3 regions of the Mediterraneibacter sp. HA8405 genome follow, and region 3 is predicted to be linked to each of the others. Evidence: predicted binding sites of a transcription regulator. Region 3 holds the regulator's gene; each other region holds the start of a gene.
The links. The regulator HrcA, encoded in region 3, represses chaperone genes, less so after heat shock. The targets are predictions, from matches to a motif close to TGTTAGCACTCNNNNNNNNNGAGTGCTAACA.
Positions count from the first base shown of each region.

Region 1 (7,254 bases), 930 kb from region 3:
ATGTGACAAAAGAAGGCAGAAATCTCTATATGACAGAGATCGGCGAAGTGGTAAATAACATGATGAAGCATTCTTTCCCGAGTATTGTGGATGTTCATTTTACAGCAAATATGGAAGGTCTGCTGGACATGGTTGAAGAAGGCAAAGTGCCCTGGAAGGAAGTAATCCGCAATTTCTATCCGGATCTGAAAGAAGCAGTGGATAAGGCAGAGCAGGAACTGGAAAGTGTTACCATAGAAGATGAAGTGACGGATGTAATCTGTGAGGAATGCGGACGGAATATGGTCGTTAAATACGGACCTCACGGAAAGTTCCTCGCATGTCCGGGATTCCCTGAATGTAGAAATACGAAACCGTATCTTGAGAAGATTGGCGTACCCTGTCCGAAGTGCGGAAAGGATGTGGTTATCCGCATGACAAAGAAAGGCAGACGTTTTTATGGATGTGAGAATAATCCAGAGTGTGATTTTATGTCCTGGCAGAAACCGTCCAGAGAAAAATGCCCGGAGTGCGGAGGCTATATGCTTGAAAAAGGAAGCAAGCTGGTGTGTGCTGATGAAAAATGCGGATACGTTACCAGGCTGAATAAAGAAACGAGTGAAAAAGAATGACTGAATTGCATTGATATTTTCTAAATTGTATGATAACATAGATTCATCTATTAATTTATCTGAATTTGTGTATACAATTGTCAATGTAAAAAAATGAGATGCGGAGGAAATAATGAGCGTACAACTATTGGATAAAACCAGAAAAATTAATAAACTGCTGCACAACAACAATTCCAGCAAAGTCGTTTTTAACGATATCTGTGCTGTCCTTACGGAGATTCTGGATTCAAATGTTCTGGTGGTCAGCAAAAAGGGAAAGATTCTTGGGGTGAGTAAGTGCAGTGATGTGAGAGAGATAAATGAGCTTATTACAGAATCGGTCGGCTCTCATATCGATAAGATGCTCAATGAACGTCTTTTAAGCATCCTTTCTACAAAAGAGAATGTTAATCTTGAGACACTTGGATTTTCACCGGAAGCCGTGGAAGGATGCGAGGCGATTATTACTCCCATAGATATTGCCGGAGAGAGGCTGGGAACTCTGTTTATCTATAAGCAGAATTCTTCTTACTCTATCGATGATATTATTCTCAGTGAGTACGGAACAGCGGTGGTAGGTCTGGAGATGCTCCGGTCTGTAAATGAGGAGAGCGCAGAGGAGACAAGAAAGGAACATATTGTCCAGTCGGCTATCAGTACACTTTCTTTCTCCGAACTGGAGGCAATCATACATATTTTTGATGAACTGGGCGGAACAGAAGGAATTCTGGTTGCCAGCAAGGTCGCTGACCGGGTGGGAATTACCCGTTCTGTTATCGTAAATGCTCTCAGGAAATTTGAGAGCGCGGGTGTAATTGAATCCAGATCTTCCGGAATGAAAGGAACCTATATCAAAGTATTGAATGATTATGTATTTACAGAGCTTGAAAAAATAAAAAAAGAACGGAATTAGCTGGAGGGATTTGCGATGTATGAAGGAAATCCTGTTGATTTGCAGATGGAAAAGATTATATCGGCAGATGGTATTTTTGATGACACTACCCGAAAATGCAGAGTATATAAATATGATCTGGAGGAAGATTATATTTATCTCGAATTAAAGGAAGATGATCTGACGGCTATTTCTCTGGATGCAAAATACAGGTGTTATATTTCCACCAGGACGGAACTGCTTTACTGTACAGGTGTGGTAAAAGAGAGATACTGCTGTGAAGATACGAATCTTTTGAAATTCAGAATCGAAAATGGCTTTTACAATGTATATGAAGGAAGTAAACAGATGAAGCGTGCCTGAAAAGGCGCGCTTTATTTTATCTGCTACGGCTTGAAAATTCAGAAAAAAGACAGGAAAAGGCTCCGGATCCTTTTCCTGTCTTCTTTTGAATTTATAAAAACCTTGTAAACTATGTTGACAAATCATCGGCAGAGTGCTATTTTATATTCATGGGGTTAGCACTCAAGTGAAATGAGTGCTAATAAACAAAAATCAAGGAGGAATTACAATGAAGTTAGTACCATTAGGTGACAAAATTGTTTTAAAACAGTTAGAAGCAGAAGAGACGACAAAATCCGGTATTGTTCTTACAGGACAGGCAAAAGAGAAACCCCAGGAGGCGGAAGTTATCGCTGTGGGACCGGGCGGAAATATAGATGGAAAAGAAGTTGTAATGCAGGTTAAGGCCGGCGACAAGGTAATCTACTCCAAATATGCAGGAACAGATGTTAATCTGGACGGAGAAGAGTACATTATTGTAAAGCAGAATGACATTCTGGCAATTGTAGAAGAATAAGAATGAGATACCGGGCAGGCTTTTGCCGGGGCTGGTGTACAAAATGTGCAGAGTACAGACGATGTATTTGACTGAGTTAAATTAAAATAGATTATAAGGAGATGTATTGACATGGCAAAGGAAATTAAATATGGCGCTGAAGCCAGAGCGGCACTGGAAAAAGGCGTGAATCAGCTGGCAGATACAGTAAAAGTTACACTTGGACCAAAAGGAAGAAACGTTGTTCTTGACAAATCTTTCGGCGCGCCGCTGATCACAAATGATGGTGTTACAATCGCGAAAGAGATTGAGCTGGAAGACGGATTTGAGAACATGGGAGCCCAGCTGATCAGAGAAGTTGCATCCAAGACAAATGATGTTGCCGGAGACGGTACAACAACAGCTACAGTTCTTGCGCAGGCTATGGTTCACGAAGGAATGAAGAATCTGGAAGCCGGAGCAAATCCGATTGTTCTGAGAAAAGGCATGAAGAAAGCAACAGACAAAGCTGTTGAAGCAATTCAGTCTATGAGCAGCAAAGTAAAAGGCAAAGAGCAGATCGCAAGAGTAGCTGCTGTTTCTTCAGGAGATGAGGCAGTAGGTGAGATGGTTGCCGATGCAATGGAGAAAGTCTCCAATGATGGTGTTATCACTATTGAGGAGTCAAAGACGATGCAGACAGAGCTGGACCTGGTAGAAGGTATGCAGTTCGACCGCGGATATATTTCTGCTTACATGGCAACAGATATGGAGAAAATGGAAGCTGTGCTTGATGATCCGTACATTCTGATCACAGACAAGAAGATTTCCAATATCCAGGATATCCTGCCGCTTCTTGAGCAGATCGTACAGTCTGGCGCAAGACTGCTTATCATTGCTGAGGATATTGAGGGTGAAGCTCTTACAACTCTGATCGTAAACAAACTGCGTGGTACATTTAACGTTGTCGCGGTGAAAGCACCGGGATATGGTGACAGAAGAAAAGAGATGCTGCAGGATATCGCAATTCTGACAGGCGGTCAGGTAATCTCTGAGGAACTCGGATATGATCTGAAAGAGACAACAATGGAGCAGCTTGGACGTGCGAAATCTGTTAAAGTACAGAAAGAGACCACAGTTATTGTTGACGGATGCGGCGAAAAAGAGGCAATCAACGACAGAATTGCACAGATCAAGCAGGCAATGCAGGAGACAACATCTGATTTTGATATGGAAAAACTTCAGGAGAGACTTGCAAAACTGGCTGGCGGCGTAGCAGTTATCCGTGTAGGTGCAGCTACAGAGACAGAGATGAAAGAAGCAAAACTCCGTATGGAAGATGCCCTGAACGCTACAAGAGCAGCGGTAGAGGAAGGAATCATTGCAGGCGGCGGTTCTGCATATATTCATGCGGCGAAAGAAGTTGCCAAGATGACAGAAGAGCTTGAGGGAGACGAGAAGACAGGAGCAAGAATTATTCTGAAAGCTCTTGAAGCTCCGCTGTATCAGATTGCTGCAAATGCAGGTCTGGAAGGCGCAGTTATTGTAAATAAAGTAAGAGAGTCCGAGCCGGGAATCGGTTTCGATGCTTACAAAGAAGAGTATGTAGACATGGTAGAGAACGGAATTCTTGATCCTGCAAAGGTTACAAGAAGCGCTCTGCAGAATGCAACAAGCGTTGCGTCTACACTGCTTACAACAGAATCTGTAGTATCCACAATTAAAGAGCCGCAGCCGGCTGCACCGGCAGGCGGCGCCGGAATGGGTATGATGTAATTCGGATTTGTCGGAGAGCTGTGAGTGGAGAGACGTCCGAAAACACCTGGATACCAGGAGATTGGATAATCGGATCTGGAAATGAGGGATGTGTGCTTTTGTTTCCATTCCGCAGATAAAGAAAAACTAAAAAACCTGACGACAGGCTAAGAGCAAAATTTACAGCAGAAAACTCGCATTCGCTCAGACAATTCTGCTGTAAATTTTAACGCCTGCCGCCAGGTTTTCTGTTTTTCTAATATCTGCTCCAAAGTCACCAAAAGCACACATCCCTCATTTCCAAAAGTCGCATCCAATCGGCGGTATCCCGCTGTTTTCTGCGCACATCCAGTCAGCAGCATCCCCGACAATTCCGAATTTTTATACATAAGGTGTACTTATAAGTGAGCTTTAAAATAAATCAAGTTAAATTTGGAGTGACTGCACCGGAAAACGGTTGACATATGTTCGGAATTTTTGTAGTATATCAGTTAAATATTTACATTTGCTTATAGTTGGATTCAAAAGAAAGAGAGGTCATTGTACATGGGAAAGATTATTGGCGAGGGGATTACATTTGATGACGTTCTGCTTGTTCCGGCATATTCAGAGGTAATTCCAAATGAGGTAGATCTGTCAACTTATCTGACGAAGAAGATTAGGCTTAATATTCCGATGATGAGCGCAGGCATGGATACAGTTACTGAACATCGGATGGCGATTGCCATGGCTCGTCAGGGTGGGATTGGAATTATCCATAAAAATATGACAATAGAACAGCAGGCAGAAGAAGTTGACAAGGTAAAGAGATCTGAAAACGGAGTTATTACAGATCCGTTTTTCCTTTCACCGGAAAATACACTTGAAGATGCCAACAATCTGATGGCCAAGTTCAGAATATCAGGTGTGCCTATTACAGAAGGACGCAAGCTGGTCGGTATTATTACAAACCGTGATCTGAAATTTGAGGAAGACTTCTCCAAGAAAATAAAAGAATCCATGACGTCCGAAGGTCTGATCACGGCAAAAGAGGGAATTACCCTTGAGGAAGCGAAGAAGATTCTTGCAAAAGCAAGAAAAGAAAAACTTCCGATCGTGGATGATGAAGGAAATCTGAAAGGTCTTATCACAATCAAGGATATTGAAAAACAGATTAAATACCCGTTGTCTGCGAAGGACTCCCAGGGCCGGCTGCTCTGCGGCGCGGCAATCGGTATTACTGCAAACTGCCTGGAACGCGTGGAAGAGCTTGTAAAGGCAAAAGTGGACGTTGTTGTGATGGATTCCGCTCACGGACATTCTGCAAACGTCCTCAGGACGGTCAGAATGGTAAAAGAAAAATACCCGGATCTGCAGGTGATTGCGGGCAATGTGGCTACAGGCGCGGGAACAAAGGCTCTGATTGAGGCCGGTGTGGATGCTGTAAAGGTTGGAATCGGACCGGGATCCATTTGTACGACACGTGTAGTTGCAGGTATTGGTGTTCCCCAGATTACGGCAGTTATGGACTGCTATGAGGCGGCAAAGGAATATGGTATTCCGATTATCGCCGACGGCGGTATCAAATATTCCGGCGATATGACAAAAGCGATTGCAGCCGGAGCGAATGTGTGTATGATGGGAAGTATTTTCGCGGGATGTGACGAAAGCCCGGGAACATTCGAACTGTACCAGGGAAGAAAGTACAAAGTATACCGCGGCATGGGCTCTATCGCGGCCATGGAGAACGGAAGTAAAGACCGTTACTTCCAGGAGAATGCGAAGAAGCTTGTTCCGGAAGGAGTAGAAGGCCGTGTGGCATATAAAGGAACCGTAGAGGATACAGTGTTCCAGCTTATGGGTGGTCTCCGTTCAGGTATGGGTTACTGCGGTACGCATACAGTTGAAGAACTGAAAGCCAACGGACGCTTTATCAAGATTTCCGCTGCGTCTCTGAGAGAGAGCCATCCGCATGATATTCATATTACAAAAGAAGCGCCTAACTACAGTGTAGATGAATAAAGAGAAAAGGAGCTGAATAAGCAGCTTCAGCAAAGAGGCCGCCTGCCGGAAGGAATTTTCCGGCAGGCGGCCTCTTTGCTGGAATTGCTTCTGGAAATAAGGAAATCGTCATCTGCTTCAGTGATCAGAAGAAAAATTCAGCTTTTTTGTCACTCTGACAGACTTTTTTCAGCTTGTTTTCTGTCATGCGCAGTTTCAGAGAATTAACGCTGCGGGCATTCTGCCTGCAGATACGGACACATTTCATGCAGGAGATGCACTTTTTGGAATCTGTTTTCTTCGGGTCTTTCAGAGAGATTGCACCTGCGGGACAGACCCTGGCGCAGGAGCCGCATTCTGTACACAGATTTGCGTCTGTTTTGGGAGTAAGCGGTATTGTGGCACATTTACGGTATGGCGAATTACCCGGGATTTTCACCTGGATATGATCAAAATTATCCTCGTTTTTAATTCTTCGGTTTATTTCTATGCCAAATTCTCCAATTGTTTTCAAATCAGCTTTATTTGGTCTGCGGGAACCGATAGTCGGTACAATCGAATGCTCCGTGGGGAATGCGGCAGCGCCAATCACTTTAAAGCCGTGAGATTCCACTTCTGTTTTCAGCTCCAGAAGAGCATCCTCATATTCCCTGCAGCCATATGTAACAATAAGAGCGGCGGGAGTGTTTTTCCCTGTAATACTCTGCAGATATTCTGTGAAAAGTGCAGGAACGCGGCCGCCGTATACAGGTGCGGCAAAAAGCGCAAAATCATTTTCGGCAAATTTTAATACAGGTTTTTTCGCCTTATAGACGGAAAAATCAAAAGAAACGGATTTAAGCCCTATCTGACGGGCTGTCTCCATAACAGTTTTCCGGGTAGTTCCCGTAGGGCTGAAATATACAAGTTTAAGCTCATTCATCTTCATAATACAGGCCTCCTTTATACGTAATCATATCATATCAGATGGAAAATTACTACAGCCAGGGGAAAAGGAGACTGCCCCCTTGTTTCGTTTTGCGAAAGTATTTATAATATAATAGATACTTAAAAACAACTCGGCAGGGCGGCGGATCGGCGGTTCAGCAGATTGATTTTATTTAGAGAGGAAAGAATGATATGGCTGAATATGATGTAATTATAATAGGTGCAGGTCCGGGAGGAATTTTTGCGGCATATGAACTGGCGCGGCTTGCGCCGGAGATGAAAGTCGCAGTAAT
Region 1 is NZ_CM148758.1:2,612,260-2,619,513, reverse strand. It holds gene topA (type I DNA topoisomerase) at 1-611, shown strand, start outside; gene codY (GTP-sensing pleiotropic transcriptional regulator CodY) at 724-1,503, shown strand; gene AC0QUU_RS12315 (hypothetical protein) at 1,519-1,845, shown strand; gene AC0QUU_RS12310 (co-chaperone GroES) at 2,054-2,341, shown strand; gene groL (chaperonin GroEL) at 2,453-4,075, shown strand; gene guaB (IMP dehydrogenase) at 4,601-6,055, shown strand; gene AC0QUU_RS12295 (EFR1 family ferrodoxin) at 6,180-6,962, opposite strand; gene AC0QUU_RS12290 (NAD(P)/FAD-dependent oxidoreductase) at 7,154-7,254, shown strand, end outside.
Region 1: AC0QUU_RS12310 (co-chaperone GroES) is a predicted target of HrcA. The motif match lies at 1,999-2,029, and genes of this name have one in related genera.

Region 2 (7,254 bases), 620 kb from region 3:
CATCCCCCGGCGATGTCACTGCTATGTGGGATAAACTTTTGAAAGATTATGACCAGGTCATTTTTATTCCCATGTCTTCCGGTCTGAGCAATACATGTCAGACTGCTGTTATGCTTTCAGATGACGACACCTACAGCGGAAAGGTATTCGTTGTGGACAACCACCGCATTTCGGTGCCCCAGCTCCAGTCGGTATATGATGCCGGGGCCCTGGCAGAGGAGGGGAAAACAGCAGCAGAAATCAAAGAGATCCTGGAAAAGGAAGCTCTGGACGCCAGCATCTATATTGCCGTAGATACGCTGGAATATCTGAAAAAAGGCGGACGGATCACTCCAGCCGCGGCAGCAATCGGCACCGTACTCCGGCTGAAGCCGGTCCTCACCATACAGGGCGGCAAACTGGATTCCCGCGCCAAAACCAGAGGCATGAAATCAGCCTTCCGTACCATGCTTCAGGCGGTAAAAGATGATATTTATTCCCGTTTTTCTCATCTGAAGGAACAGGGTGTGCTGAAAGTAGGAATTGCAAATACTCCAATGGATCCGGATGCCCTGGAGGCGTTCCGTTCTGAGATGAAGAAAAACTTTCCGGATATGGAACTGGTTTACTCTCCGCTGACTATGAGCATTGGAACCCATATCGGGACAGGCGGTCTGGGAATCGGAGTTTTCCGCAGCCATATCTGACCTTTTTCATTATATCCATATAAAATAAAAAACCGGAGGAATCCTGCGCGTCTGCGCAGAATCTCTCCGGTTTTTCACAGATCTTTCTTCTCTGTTTTTTTCATTAAACTGGCTTTTACCACAGCCCCCTGGCCGTACCGGGCGTTCAGCTCATCCAGCGCTTTTTTCAGCTTTCTGTGCTTTTCATCCGGTTCTTCCGGGGGCACAATGTCAAAAATGGTCAGCTGCTCCGGCTCCGACTCGTCCGCCAGCTTGGACGTTCTTATCCCCAGCAGCCGCACCGGCTCCCCGGTCCATACTTCCAGAAACAGGGCACACGCCGCGTTATAAAGCACTTTTGGATCGTTGGACGGTTTCTCGAGCTGTTTCTGATGGGAAATAGTACGAAAATCATAATACTTGATCTCCATACTGACCATTCCCGCCTTCTGTCCAGCTTTTTTAAGCCGGTTTCCCACACTTGCAGCAAGTTCCCGAAAGACTGCCTCTGCTTCTTCTGCGGAAACCGCATCTTCAGAAAGTGTCGTGGAATTTCCGATTCCCTTTGCCTGTTCCGGCTCAGACTGTACTTCGGCGGTTCCGATCCCGTTCGCGAATTCCCACAGCATTTTCCCATGACTCTTCAGATGCAGAACAATCAGATCCGGATCTGCCTGAGCCAGAGCCCCTATGGTATTGATTTCCAGCTTTTTCAGCGTTTCCACGCTGGAACGGCCGGCCATGTACAGTTCCCCGATGGGAAGCGGCCACATCTTTTCCCGGATCTCCTCCGGGAACAGCGTATGTATCCGGTCCGGCTTTTCGAAATCCGAAGCCATTTTGGCCAGAAGTTTATTTGTCGATATTCCGATATTTACCGTAAATCCGAACCGGTTCTTTATCCCGTCCTTGATCTCAAGGGCGCCGTCCACCGGCGAATGGTAACGGGACGCAATGGATGTGAAATCCATGTAGCACTCATCCACACTTACCTGCTCAATCTCAGAAGTAAAGGTGCGCAGATACTCCATCAGCATCCGGCTCTTCTCCCGGTACATTTTATGATCCGGCGGTTCCATCACAAGATTGGGACATTTACGAAAGGCATTCGCAACAGGTTCCCCTGTGCGGATGCCATATCGTTTTGCAGCGGGAGATTTTGCCAGCACCACCCCGTGGCGGGACTTCTGGTCGCCGCCGATAATGGCCGGTATCCGGCGCAGATCTACTGCTGCTCCGTTCTTCAGTTTTTCTACCGCTGTCCAGCTTAAATAAGCCGAATTTACATCAATGTGAAAGATAATGGGCGTCATGCGGAATGTATTCCTTTCCTTTTCCCGATCATCTCAGCGCAGTCTGTCCGCAAATCCCGTTACTGTTCCGTTTCCACATGGACAATCTGCCCTTTAATGTCTGCTTTCAGTTTTCCGTCAGCAGCGTCGATCAGAATCGTGTCTCCCCGGCCTACATTTCCGGCCAGGATCAGTCTCGCCGCAAGGGTCTCCACATTTTTCTGCAGATACCTTTTCAGAGGCCTTGCGCCGTACATGGGATCATAGCCGCCTTCCACAATCAGATCTTTGGCCTTCTCCGTCAGCTCGATCCGCAGTTCCTTTTCCACAAGACGTCTGTTTACATCCGCTGCCAACAGATCAATAATGGCACGGATATTCTCTTTCGTCAATGGCCGGAACATAATAATTTCGTCCAGACGGTTCAGAAATTCCGGTCTGAAATGAGCCCGGAGATCATTCATCGCCATCTCCTGGCATTTACTGTCAATGGTTCCGTCGTCTTTGATGCCTTCCAGCAGATAGCCTGCTCCGATATTGGAGGTCATAATAAGGATCGTATTCTTAAAGTCCACAGTACGGCCCTGAGAGTCCGTGATTCTTCCGTCGTCCAGCACCTGAAGGAGAACATTGAATACATCCGGATGAGCTTTCTCGATCTCATCGAAAAGTACAACCGAATACGGTTTTCTCCTTACCGCCTCGGTAAGCTGTCCGCCTTCATCATACCCTACATATCCCGGAGGCGCTCCGATCAGTCTGGACACGGAGTATTTCTCCATGTACTCACTCATATCAATACGGACCATGTTATTTTCGTCGTCAAACAGACTGGCCGCAAGTGCCTTGGCAAGCTCAGTTTTTCCTACTCCGGTAGGTCCCAGGAACAGGAAGGAGCCGATCGGTTTGGACGGGTCCTTGATGCCGGCTTTGGAACGGATAATTGCCTCCGTTACAAGCTCTACGCCTTCGTCCTGGCCAATCACACGTTTGTGCAGTTCTTCTGCCAGATGAAGAGTCTTGTTTCTCTCACTCTCGTTCAGTTTTGCTACCGGAATTCCGGTCCACCGGGAAATAATCCGGGCGATTTCCTCGTCTGTCACTGCCTCATGAACAAGAGACAGGTCTTTTTCCTTTACCTTCTCCTCTTCCTCTTCCAACTGTTTCTGAAGCTGAGGCAGACGGCCGTACTGAAGTTCTGCCGCTTTATTCAGATCATATTCCCGCTGTGCCTTCTGAATATCCCGGTTGACCTGCTCGATCTCTTCCCGGATCTTCTGGACACGTTCCACGGAAGTCTTCTCATTCTCCCACTGAACTTTCTTATTCGCGTACTCATCCTTCAATTCTGCAAGCTCCTGCTGCAGATGTTCCAGACGTTCCCGGCTGAGCCGGTCTTCTTCTTTCTTCAGCGCCTCTTCCTCAATCTCCAGCTGCATGACACGCCGCCGCAGCTCATCCAGCTCTGTAGGCATGGAATCCAGTTCCGTCTTGATCAGCGCACAGGCCTCATCCACCAGGTCAATGGCCTTATCAGGAAGGAAACGGTCCGAAATGTAACGGTGGGACAGAGTTGACGCCGCTACAAGGGCGCTGTCCGTAATCTTAACGCCATGGAAAACTTCATACCGCTCCTTCAGTCCACGAAGAATAGAAATCGTATCCTCCACTGTAGGCTCATCTACCAAAACCGGCTGGAACCGCCGTTCCAGAGCCGCGTCTTTCTCAATATACTGCCGGTACTCATCCAGTGTGGTTGCGCCGATGCAATGCAGCTCGCCTCTGGCAAGCATAGGCTTAAGCATATTACCGGCGTCCATTGCACCGTCTGTTTTACCTGCTCCCACAATTGTGTGCAGCTCATCGATGAACAGAATGATCTTGCCGTCGCTGTTCTTCACTTCTTCAAGCACCGCTTTCAGACGTTCCTCGAACTCTCCGCGGTATTTCGCTCCTGCCACAAGAGCGCCCATGTCAAGAGAAAAGATTGTCTTTTCCTTCAGTCCTTCCGGGACATCCCCGCTGACAATCCGCTGGGCAAGCCCTTCTACAACTGCGGTTTTACCGACGCCCGGTTCTCCGATCAGCACCGGGTTATTCTTTGTCTTACGGGACAGAATCCGGATCACATTGCGGATCTCTTCATCTCTTCCGATTACCGGATCCAGCTTCTGCTCTCTTGCTCTCTCCACAAGATCCTGTCCGTATTTGTTCAGCGTATCATAGGTTGCTTCCGGATTATCGCTTGTAACCCGCTGGTTGCCTCTTACAGTGGAAAGCGCGTGTAAAAATCCTTCCCGGCTGATGCCGAACTCCCGGAAAAGCTGTTTCATATCTTTACTTGCATATTTTAACAGGGCAAGAAACAGATGCTCGACAGACACATACTCGTCTCCCATCTGTTTCGCCTCATCCTCTGCATGGATAAGGACATTATTGAGATCCTGTCCTACGTAAGCCTGACCGCCCTGGACTTTCGGCCGCTTACCGATGGCCTGCTCAACTCTGTTGATAAAGAGCCTGCCCTGGATACTCATCTTTTCAAGCAATTTTAAAATCAGGCTGTCATCCTGTGTCAGCAGAGCATACAGCAGATGCTCCTGCGCCAGTTCCTGGTTGCCGTTATCTGCAGCAGCCTTTTCACATTCCTGAACCGCCTGAAGTGATTTCTGCGTAAATTTATTTATATTCATGGCTTCTCCCTCCTTTTCGCCACGTGTAATTCCGTGTTCTATTAGTAATATAGCAATAATTGTTAGCCAAGTCAAGTCTCGAGTGCTAATTCAGCATAGAAATTTCTAAATAATTTCTAAACCAGATTTCCGGGACACCGTCACAGATTTTTCAATCCTGTTATAATACTTATCTATATTTATTTCTACTTAAAATGCAGATTCCATGATATAATTATCAGAACGGACGCCTGTCTCTGCCCTGCGCCCAAAAAGAATTCATTTATTTCAGGAGGCTGTTCTTCTATGAATCCAACTGTCAGCATTATCGTACCTGTATATAACGCGGAATCCAGCCTGTCCCGCTGTGTGGACAGCATTCTCGGCCAGGAATATCAGGATTTTGAACTCCTGCTTGCAGATGACGGAAGCACGGACCGCTCCGGCAGCATCTGTGACGCCTACGCGGCTTCTGATTCCCGTGTAAAGGTGATTCACAAATCAAATACAGGAGTCTCAGACACAAGAAACACCGCGATCAGCCATGCCTGCGGAACATACCTGCAGTTTCTGGACAGTGACGACTGGATTACCCCGGATGCCACGAAACTTTTTGTCCGGGCCGTGGAAAATACACAGTGCGACATGGTAATCGCGGACTTTTACCGGGTTGTCGGCGAACGAGTTTCCCACAAAGGTGATATTGACGACAACAGCGTTCTGACCCGGGAAGAATTCGCGGGACATATGATGAAAAACCCCGCTGATTTTTATTATGGCGTTATCTGGAACAAGTTATACCGGCGGGATATTGTAGAAAAATATAACCTGAGGATGAATACTGAACTGAGCTGGTGCGAAGATTTTCTTTTCAATCTGGAATATATTCTACATGCGGAAACCTTTTACGCGCTGAAAGCGCCTATCTATTATTACGTAAAAACAAAGGGCTCTCTCGTATCCCAGAGCGCTACAATTGTAAACTCTGTCCGCATGAAGCTTACTGTTTTTGAATACTATAACCGTTTTTACAAACATGTGCTGGATGAAAAAGAATATGAAAAAAACCGTTTCCAGGTATACCGGTTTCTGATCGGCGCCGCAAAAGACGGCGCTGTACCGCCCTCCATACTCCCCGGAGCCACAAAGCTCGGCAGGGAACGGACGCGCATATGTCCGGAAGCCGTAACAGGAGAAGGGATCCTGGCTTCCTCCTACCGCAGCCGCAAGCTGCTGGACCGGTATCTGGAAATTGCCGCCCTGAAATACGGGCTTTCTCTGGAGGAAATCCGGATGATTATGTTTCTGGATCATGCCCGCCAGATCAATACAAAGAAAGATCTGGCCGACTTCACAGGCATGACCATGCGCGCCCTGACACTTATGCTTCAGAAGCTGGAAGCAAAAAAGCTGATCCGGACCACGGAGCATCCCGCAGAGAAGAAAACAAAATCCGGCGCCCCCGTCCATTCTCCGCACAAGCTCCTGGATATTGTATTTCTTTCCGATTCGGAGCCCATTCTCCAGGAACTCCAGACCGTACAGAATGATTTCGATCAGGTTCGTTTTGCAGGCATGGATGATGAGGAACTGGTACAGTATGCTGTCCTCACCGAAAAAATCCGCCAGAACATCCAGGAAACTCTTCTTTAGTTCTCCCCGATATCCGCAAAATCCGTTGCCACTCTCTCCTGAAAGCGGAGGTCGTGATCAACAGCCAGCATGGTCGGGCGGCAGCGCAGCAGGAGCTGCTCAATCTGCATCCTGGAGAAAATGTCAATATAATTCAGCGGCTCATCCCAGATATACAGATGAGCCGGCGTCAGGAGTCCTGCCGCGATCAGGATTTTCTTCTTCTGCCCTTCCGAATATTCTTCCATGTTTTTGCCGAACTGGTTTCTGTCCACATCAAGTTTCCGAAGGACTGCGCAGAACAGACTTTCATCCAGGTCTTTTTCCCGGCAGAACTCAAAAATACTCCCTTTCAGGAAAGACGTATCCTGGCTCACATAGGAGATCACGAGTCCCGGCGCGGTATACAGACTTCCGCTTTCCACACAGAGCCTGTTTCCCTTCTCATTCCTTCTGTTCTCATATCCGGCCTGGCGAAGTATCATTTTCAGAAGGCTGGACTTTCCGCATCCGTTGGCGCCTCTCAGAAAGAGCCGTTCCCCCTGGCAGAGTTCGAAATTCAGATTTTCAAAGATACATTCCCCTGCCCCTTCATATCTGAGAGCCAGCTGCTCCGCCCGCACCAGTGTCTTTTTATGATGTTCCAGAGGCATAATCTTCAGGTTCTCCACCGACTCGATATCCTGCAGGAGACCTTCCTTTTCCCGGATCTCCCGCTGTATGCGTCCCTGCATCTGGCGGACTCTGCTGTTCATCTTTTTCGTCTTCGCCCCGATGTAAGACCGGGTTGCAATGGACCGGTCATGCTCCCTGACCGGATCGAATCCAATCTTCGCCCCCTCGTTTTTCTCTGCCCATCTTGTTGTCTTCTCCGCCGCTTTTTTCAATTTCCCGATTTCTTTCAGATGTTTTTCATTTTCCTTTCTGGCAAAGTCATCTTTTCTTCTTTTGTTTTCCTCCCAGCTTGAAAAATTGCCGCTCTGTACTTCAATA
Region 2 is NZ_CM148758.1:1,063,065-1,070,318, reverse strand. It holds gene AC0QUU_RS05040 (DegV family protein) at 1-686, shown strand, start outside; gene AC0QUU_RS05035 (DNA polymerase Y family protein) at 761-1,978, opposite strand; gene clpB (ATP-dependent chaperone ClpB) at 2,038-4,650, opposite strand; gene AC0QUU_RS05025 (glycosyltransferase) at 4,936-6,282, shown strand; gene abc-f (ribosomal protection-like ABC-F family protein) at 6,279-7,254, opposite strand, start outside.
Region 2: clpB (ATP-dependent chaperone ClpB) is a predicted target of HrcA. The motif match lies at 4,711-4,741, and genes of this name have one in related genera.

Region 3 (7,254 bases):
GGATACGTGTAGATCCTCCGACCAGAAGCACCTGGCCAAGATCTGCTGCCGTAATTCCTGCATCGGAAAGCGCGCGTCTTACCGGCTCTGCTGTCTTGTCTACAAGATCTCTTGTAAGCTCATCAAATTTTGCTCTTGTAAGGTTCATATCAAAGTGCTTCGGTCCTTCGGATGTTGCTGTGATGAACGGAAGGTTGATATTTGTTGTTGTTGCGGATGAAAGCTCTTTCTTTGCCTTCTCTGCCGCTTCTTTCAGTCTCTGGAGAGCCATCTTGTCTCCGGAAAGGTCTACACCTTCTTTTGCCTTGAAATCAGCCAGCATATAGTCTGTGATCATTTGGTCAAAGTCATCGCCGCCCAGTCTGTTGTTTCCAGCTGTGGAAAGAACTTCGATAACTCCGTCGCCGATCTCGATGATAGATACATCGAATGTACCGCCGCCGAGGTCATATACCATGATCTTCTGCTCTTTCTCATTGTCAAGTCCGTAAGCCAGTGCAGCCGCTGTAGGCTCGTTGATGATACGTTTTACATCAAGGCCTGCGATCTTTCCGGCATCCTTTGTAGCCTGACGCTGAGCGTCGTTGAAGTAAGCAGGAACTGTGATAACAGCCTCTGTCACTTTCTCGCCAAGGTATCCTTCCGCATCTGCTTTCAGCTTCTGAAGAATCATTGCGGAGATCTCCTGCGGAGAATATTTCTTTCCGTCAATGTCTACCTTATAATCTGTACCCATCTCTCTCTTGATCGAAGAGATCGTTCTGTTTGCGTTTGTTACGGCCTGACGTTTTGCAGGCTCTCCCACCAGACGCTCACCTGTCTTTGTAAACGCCACAACAGACGGTGTTGTTCTTGCGCCCTCGGTATTTGCGATGACTGTCGGCTGACCGCCTTCCATAACAGCCACGCAGCTGTTTGTCGTACCAAGGTCAATACCAATTATTTTTCCCATAGTAATGCTCCTCCTTTAATTTTTCTTTATTTATTCCAAATATTGAAGATGTCAGTTTGCAACTTTTACCATACTGTGTCTCACGACACTGTCACGGTACATATAGCCTTTCTGGAATTCTTCTGCGATGATGTTCTCACCCAGTTCCTCGTCTTCCACATGCATTACTGCATTGTGAAAGTCCGGATTGAATTCCTGACCAACTGCTTCGATCGGCTTCACTCCGATTCCTTCCAGTGTAGTCATCAGCTGTTTGTAGATCTTTTCCATCCCCTCTGCAAAAGGAGTGGCTTTCTCATCTTCCGGCATTGAGGATAATCCTCTTTCGAAGTTATCGACAATGGGAAGGATCTTTTCTATGATATCTTTCGCTCCTATCTCGTACATCTGGGATTTCTCTTTTTCCGTACGTTTGCGGAAGTTATCAAACTCTGCCATCTGACGGGTAAGACGATCTGTAAGTTCATCAATCTTCTCGTCCTTTTTATCTTTCTTGTTTTTCTTGCCGAAAAGTTTCTTCTTCTCTGCTTTTGAATCCTGTGCTTCTGAACCGGACTCATCTTCTTCAGTCTGTTCCCTGTCTGAACCGCTATTCTCTGCGTCGGACTGGCTGTCCGTTTCCGCATTTTTGCTTTCTGCGGTATCCTGTTCTGCTGTTTCTTCCTGCCCGGTCTGGGGCTCATCAACTTCAGCGGCTTTGGCTTTTGCTTCTTCGACAGCTTCTTTTACCATATCTTCTTTGCTCATCTTGTCACTCACCAGCTTTCCACCTTCCTGTTTATTCTTTCGGATTTTTATTGTAAATCGCATCCAACTCATTCTGCAGAGTCTTCAGCGTCTTCATGACATGTTCATAATCCATTCGTTTCGGACCAATGATACCGATTGTACCTTTCATGCCCTCGCCCAGCTCATATGTGGCCGTCACCACACTGCAGTCCTTCATCGTCTTTACCGGAGTCTCATCTCCGATATAAACCTGTATGCCGTGGTTGTTCTCGCTGGCAAGAGTCTCTGTAACAAGTTCTTCAAGCTGCTGTTTTTCCTCAAATGCACTTATAATTTCCTGGGCGCTCTGTTTATCGCTGAGTTCAGGATATTTGAAGATATTTGTAGCACCGCTTGTATAGATCTTCATGTCATCGTCTACATGTATAATTTCCGCCACCGCATCCAGCACATGCGCTACCACCTCGCTGTGAATGCCAGCCTGCTCTTTCAGTCTTGCGATCAGCCCCAGTGTAATCTGGTCAATGGACATACCGTTCAGAGTAGTGTTTAAAAGCATGTTCAGCTTCAGCAGTGTTTCATTACTTAATGTTTCACCGACTTCTATGATCTTATTCTTGATCACATTGCCGCCAAGCACAATAACCGCAACAATCTGTTCCTCGTCCACCTGTGAAAGCTGTATGAACTTCAATGTATTGCGGCTGTTTATCGGTGCTGAAACCATGGTCGCATAGTTCGTATTGGAAGCCAGCACTTTTGCTGCCTGCTGCAATACTTTTTCCACCTTGTCGGCTTTTTCCAGCATCGCGTCCTCGCGCTCTGTAATTTCCTGTTCTTTTTCCTCCATGAGCATATCCACATACAACCGGTATCCTTTATCCGAAGGAATCCTTCCTGCTGATGTATGCGGCTGGAAAATATATCCCAGATCTTCCAGATCTGCCATCTCATTTCGGATTGTAGCGGAACTTAAGTTCAGTTCTGTATATTTTGAAAGAGTTCTGGAGCCGACCGGCTCGCCGGTCTCGAGGTAGTTCTGTATGATCGCCTTCAATATAATAAGCTTTCTTTCGCTTAATGCAGAATCTACTGCCACAGTTCTGCCTCCTCTCCCTTATCACTATTAGCACTCTATTCTTTTGAGTGCTAACACCTTTCGTATATTAAGATAGCACCCTGCTTTCTTTTTGTCAACAGGATTTATATATTTTTTTGAGTAAACAGTAAAAACCTGAATTTTAAAACAATATTCCGTACTTTGATTTTTCCCGGCCTAATACTTTCCGGTCATAAAATTTGCCTCCGGAAGTTTTCCGCAGGCACTGTCTTTAAAAAATAAATTCACTGAACACATAGTTGCTGATATCAGTTCCTCTCTCAGTCAGACTGATTCTGGCTCCGGAATTTCTGATCAGTCCCTGTTTTTCCAGTTTTATCAGTTTCTCTCCATATACATCCATAATATTTCTGTCAAAAGACCTTCGAAAATCTTCGGGAGAAATCCCTGCTGTCTTCCGAAGGCCCAGAAACATAAATTCTTCCATCTGATCTTCCACAGACAGCTTTTCTATTTCTTCCAAAGTGGAATTCTGCTCTTCTGTTTTCATACAGGAACATGCAGAATTCTCTTCCCCCTCCGCTGCCTTTCCGCCGCTGCCATACACATGCATATACTTTTCCATATCCGCGGTATTGTGAAATCTGCATTCCCTGATCAGAGAGGAGGCCCCGAGACCCAGACCCAGGTATTCTTTCCGCTCCCAGTAGCCCAGATTATGCCGGCACTCATATCCTTCTCTTGCATAGTTGGATATCTCATACCTGTGGTATCCGTACTCGTTCAGAACAGAAGCTGTCCTCTGATATATTTCCCGGTCCTCATCCTCGTCCGGCAGCGGCGGAAAAGAGCTGTCTCCGGCATTTTCTTTTCCGTCTCCGTACAGAGTATAAAAGGGCGTTCCCTCTTCTATAATCAGACTATATGCTGAAATATGCTCCGGTCCCAGTTCCGCCACAGTCCGCAGCGTCCTCTCCCAGCTTTGTACGGTCTGCCCGGGAATTGCAGAAATCAGATCAATACTTACATTATTAAATCCGGCACGCCGCACCAGTTTCCATGTATTCAGGAACTCCCGGAATGTATGAATCCTTCCAAGCATTTTAAGCTCCCGGTCATTGACAGACTGAAGGCCGATACTGATCCTGCTAATTCCTGCATTTTTCCATGCTGCCGTTTTTTCCTCCGTCACTGTTCCCGGGTTCACTTCCAGCGTAATCTCCGGGTTTTCTGCAATATCAAAACTCTCCTTCAGCGCGCGAAAAATCCGGGCGGCGTCCTCCCCGCTCAGCACGGAGGGAGTGCCGCCGCCCAGAAATACCGTGCTGACACGGCAATCTTTGTGATTTTCTCCTCTGGCTCTGATCTCACGGATCAGCGCGTCTGTATAAGCATGTATTTCTCTTTCTCCGGCAGGAGCGGAGAGGAAATCGCAGTATGCGCATTTCTTTACGCAGAAAGGGATATGCACATACAGCTCCAGCTCTCTTTTTTCCATAAATCTGCTCCGTAGTTTCCGTTATCGCCTGTCATCTGTCAGTCGTCGTCCAGTTTCAGTACACTCATAAACGCCTTCTGCGGGATCTCTACATTGCCCACCTGGCGCATGCGCTTCTTTCCTTCTTTCTGTTTCTCCAGAAGCTTCTTCTTTCGGGATATATCGCCGCCGTAACATTTTGCCAATACATCTTTGCGCATAGCCTTGACAGTCTCCCGGGCAATAATCTTGCTTCCGATTGCCGCCTGAATGGGAATCTCAAACAGCTGTCTGGGAATCTCTGCCTTAAGTTTTTCGCACATTTTTCGTCCCCGCTCATAGGCACTTCCGGCAAATACAATAAATGACAGCGCATCTACTTCTTCTTTATTAATCAGAATGTCCAGCTTCACAAGGTCAGAGCGCTGATATCCCATCATCTCATAATCAAAAGAAGCATATCCTCTGGAACGGGATTTCAGAGCGTCAAAGAAATCATAGATAATCTCGTTCAGAGGCAGATGATAATGCAGTACGGCCCTTTTTTCTTCAATATATTCCATGCTCTGGTAAATTCCGCGCCGCTCCTGGCACAGATCCATGATTGCGCCGATATACTCGGAAGTCACCATGATTTCTGCTTTTACCATGGGTTCCTCCATATATTCGATCTCCGCCGGGTCCGGCATATTTGTCGGATTGGTCAGATCCTCCACTTCCCCGTTTGTCTTGTGCACCTTGTAAATAACACTGGGGGCTGTGGTAACCAGATCCAGATTATATTCTCTCTCCAGGCGTTCCTGAACAATCTCCAGATGGAGAAGACCCAGGAAGCCGCACCGGAATCCAAATCCCAGAGCCGCGGAAGTCTCGGCCTCAAACTGAAGTGCCGCGTCATTGAGCTGCAGTTTCTCAAGAGCATCTCTCAAATCCGGGTATTTTGCCCCGTCCGCCGGGTAAAGGCCGCAGTATACCATAGGATTTACCTTTTTATATCCGGGCAGAGGTTCGGAACAGGGATTGGATGCATCGGTAATTGTATCGCCCACCCGGGTTTCTTTTACATTTTTCAGGCTGGCGGTGATATAGCCTACCATTCCTGCCTCCAGTTCATCACACGGGATAAACTGTCCGGCTCCAAAGGTTCCTACTTCCACCACTTCCGCCCGGGCTCCGGTAGCCATCATAAGCATAGGCGTCCCTTTTCTGACCGTTCCTTCCTTAATGCGGCAGAATACGATTACTCCTTTGTAAGAATCATAAACGGAATCAAAAATCAGCGCCTGAAGGGGAGCGGACGGATCCCCGCCCGGAGCCGGGATCTTCTGAATAATCTGCTCCAGCACCTCATGGACATTCTGTCCGGTCTTCGCGGAAATCAGCGGCGCGTCTTCTGCGTCAATGCCAATTACATCTTCAATTTCTTCCTTAACCCGGTCCGGATCCGCGCTGGGCAGGTCAATTTTATTGATTACAGGCATTACGTCCAGATCATGATCCAGTGCAAGGTACACGTTTGCCAGAGTCTGTGCCTCTACGCCCTGCGCCGCATCCACAACCAGAATCGCCCCGTCGCAGGCTGCCAGGCTCCTGGATACTTCATAATTGAAATCCACATGTCCCGGAGTATCAATTAAATTGAAAATATATTCTTCTCCGTCATCTGCCTTATAGACCGTACGCACTGCCTGGGCTTTAATCGTAATCCCTCTCTCCCGCTCCAGGTCCATATTATCCAGCACCTGGGCCTGCATTTCCCGGCTGGTCAGAAGTCCTGTCATCTCTATAATGCGGTCCGCCAGCGTGGATTTACCGTGGTCAATATGTGCAATAATACAAAAATTTCTGATTTTGCTTTGATCAATCGCTGCCACTTTTCTTCCTCCAATTATCTGTTTATATCTGTTTTCTCTATTTCTTCTTAAAATTCTTCCGGCTTTCCGGTTCTTATTTTCGTATTGACGCCTCTTCCTTTCTGGAAGAATATTTTACAATAAACAGTTCCACTGCCAGATTGTCCGACAGCAGTCCCGTCTTGACATTCTGCTCTGTCTGCGCTCCCTCTTCCATTACCGAGCGGAGCTCCTCTATACTGAACCTTTTTGCCTGATCCATATATTTTCCCGCCACAAAAGGATGAAGACCGGCTTTGGATGCAATCTCTTTCCTGCCATACCCCTGCTGCATAAGAGCTTTTACATGAAACAAAAGACGGTACTGTCTGGTCAGCAGAAACAGAATCCGCATAGGCGGCTCTTTCAGAGCCAGCAGCTCATAGTAAAGATCCAGAGCCCGCCGCTGATTTTTATCTGATACAGCGCTTACCATATCAAAAATATGGTTGGATATCTGTGTCACACAAACTGCATCCACATCGGCTCTCCCTAAGGTCTGCCTCTCCAGTGCATAGCACACCAGTTTTTCCAGCTCCTTCTGGATATTTTCCATATCTGTACCGACTTTGTTCAGGAAATAAAGGATATCAGAGTCTGACATTATTTTGCCTTCTCTTTTCAGAATGCTCTGAATCCAGCGCTTCAGCGTATTTTCATCCTGGGTGGTCAGCTCCACAATATGGCCTCTGGCCTTCACCGCTTTATAGAGCCTGCTCCTTTTATCAATCTCATTTTCAATGAAAATATAATACGTTGTTTCCGGTACTTCCTTTACATAATCTGCCAGATCATTTCCTCCGCTTTTAAAAAAACCGGTATTTTCAAACAGGATCAGACGGCGCTGAGAAAAAAAAGGCAGCGTCTCCGACAGATCAATTACTTCTTTTATGTCCGTGCCCTTTCCTTCATAATAGGCATAATTCATCGTATCGCCTTCCGGAAGCATTGCCTTAATAAAACGTTCCTTGTACTGTCTTTTCAGGTAGCCCTCAGAGCCGTACAACAGATATATTTGTTTAAAATTTCCCGTCTTCAGGTCTTCATTCAAACTTTTCATAACTCTTCTATTATATCGGAAATGCATCCTTTTTGACAAGAGGCAGGTATTACTTTTCCGTCAAATCCGCTCTCACCGATTTAT
Region 3 is NZ_CM148758.1:1,682,609-1,689,862, reverse strand. It holds gene dnaK (molecular chaperone DnaK) at 1-952, opposite strand, end outside; gene grpE (nucleotide exchange factor GrpE) at 1,004-1,699, opposite strand; gene hrcA (heat-inducible transcriptional repressor HrcA) at 1,731-2,780, opposite strand; gene hemW (radical SAM family heme chaperone HemW) at 3,013-4,239, opposite strand; gene lepA (translation elongation factor 4) at 4,278-6,092, opposite strand; gene holA (DNA polymerase III subunit delta) at 6,166-7,170, opposite strand; gene AC0QUU_RS07845 (ComEC/Rec2 family competence protein) at 7,243-7,254, opposite strand, start outside.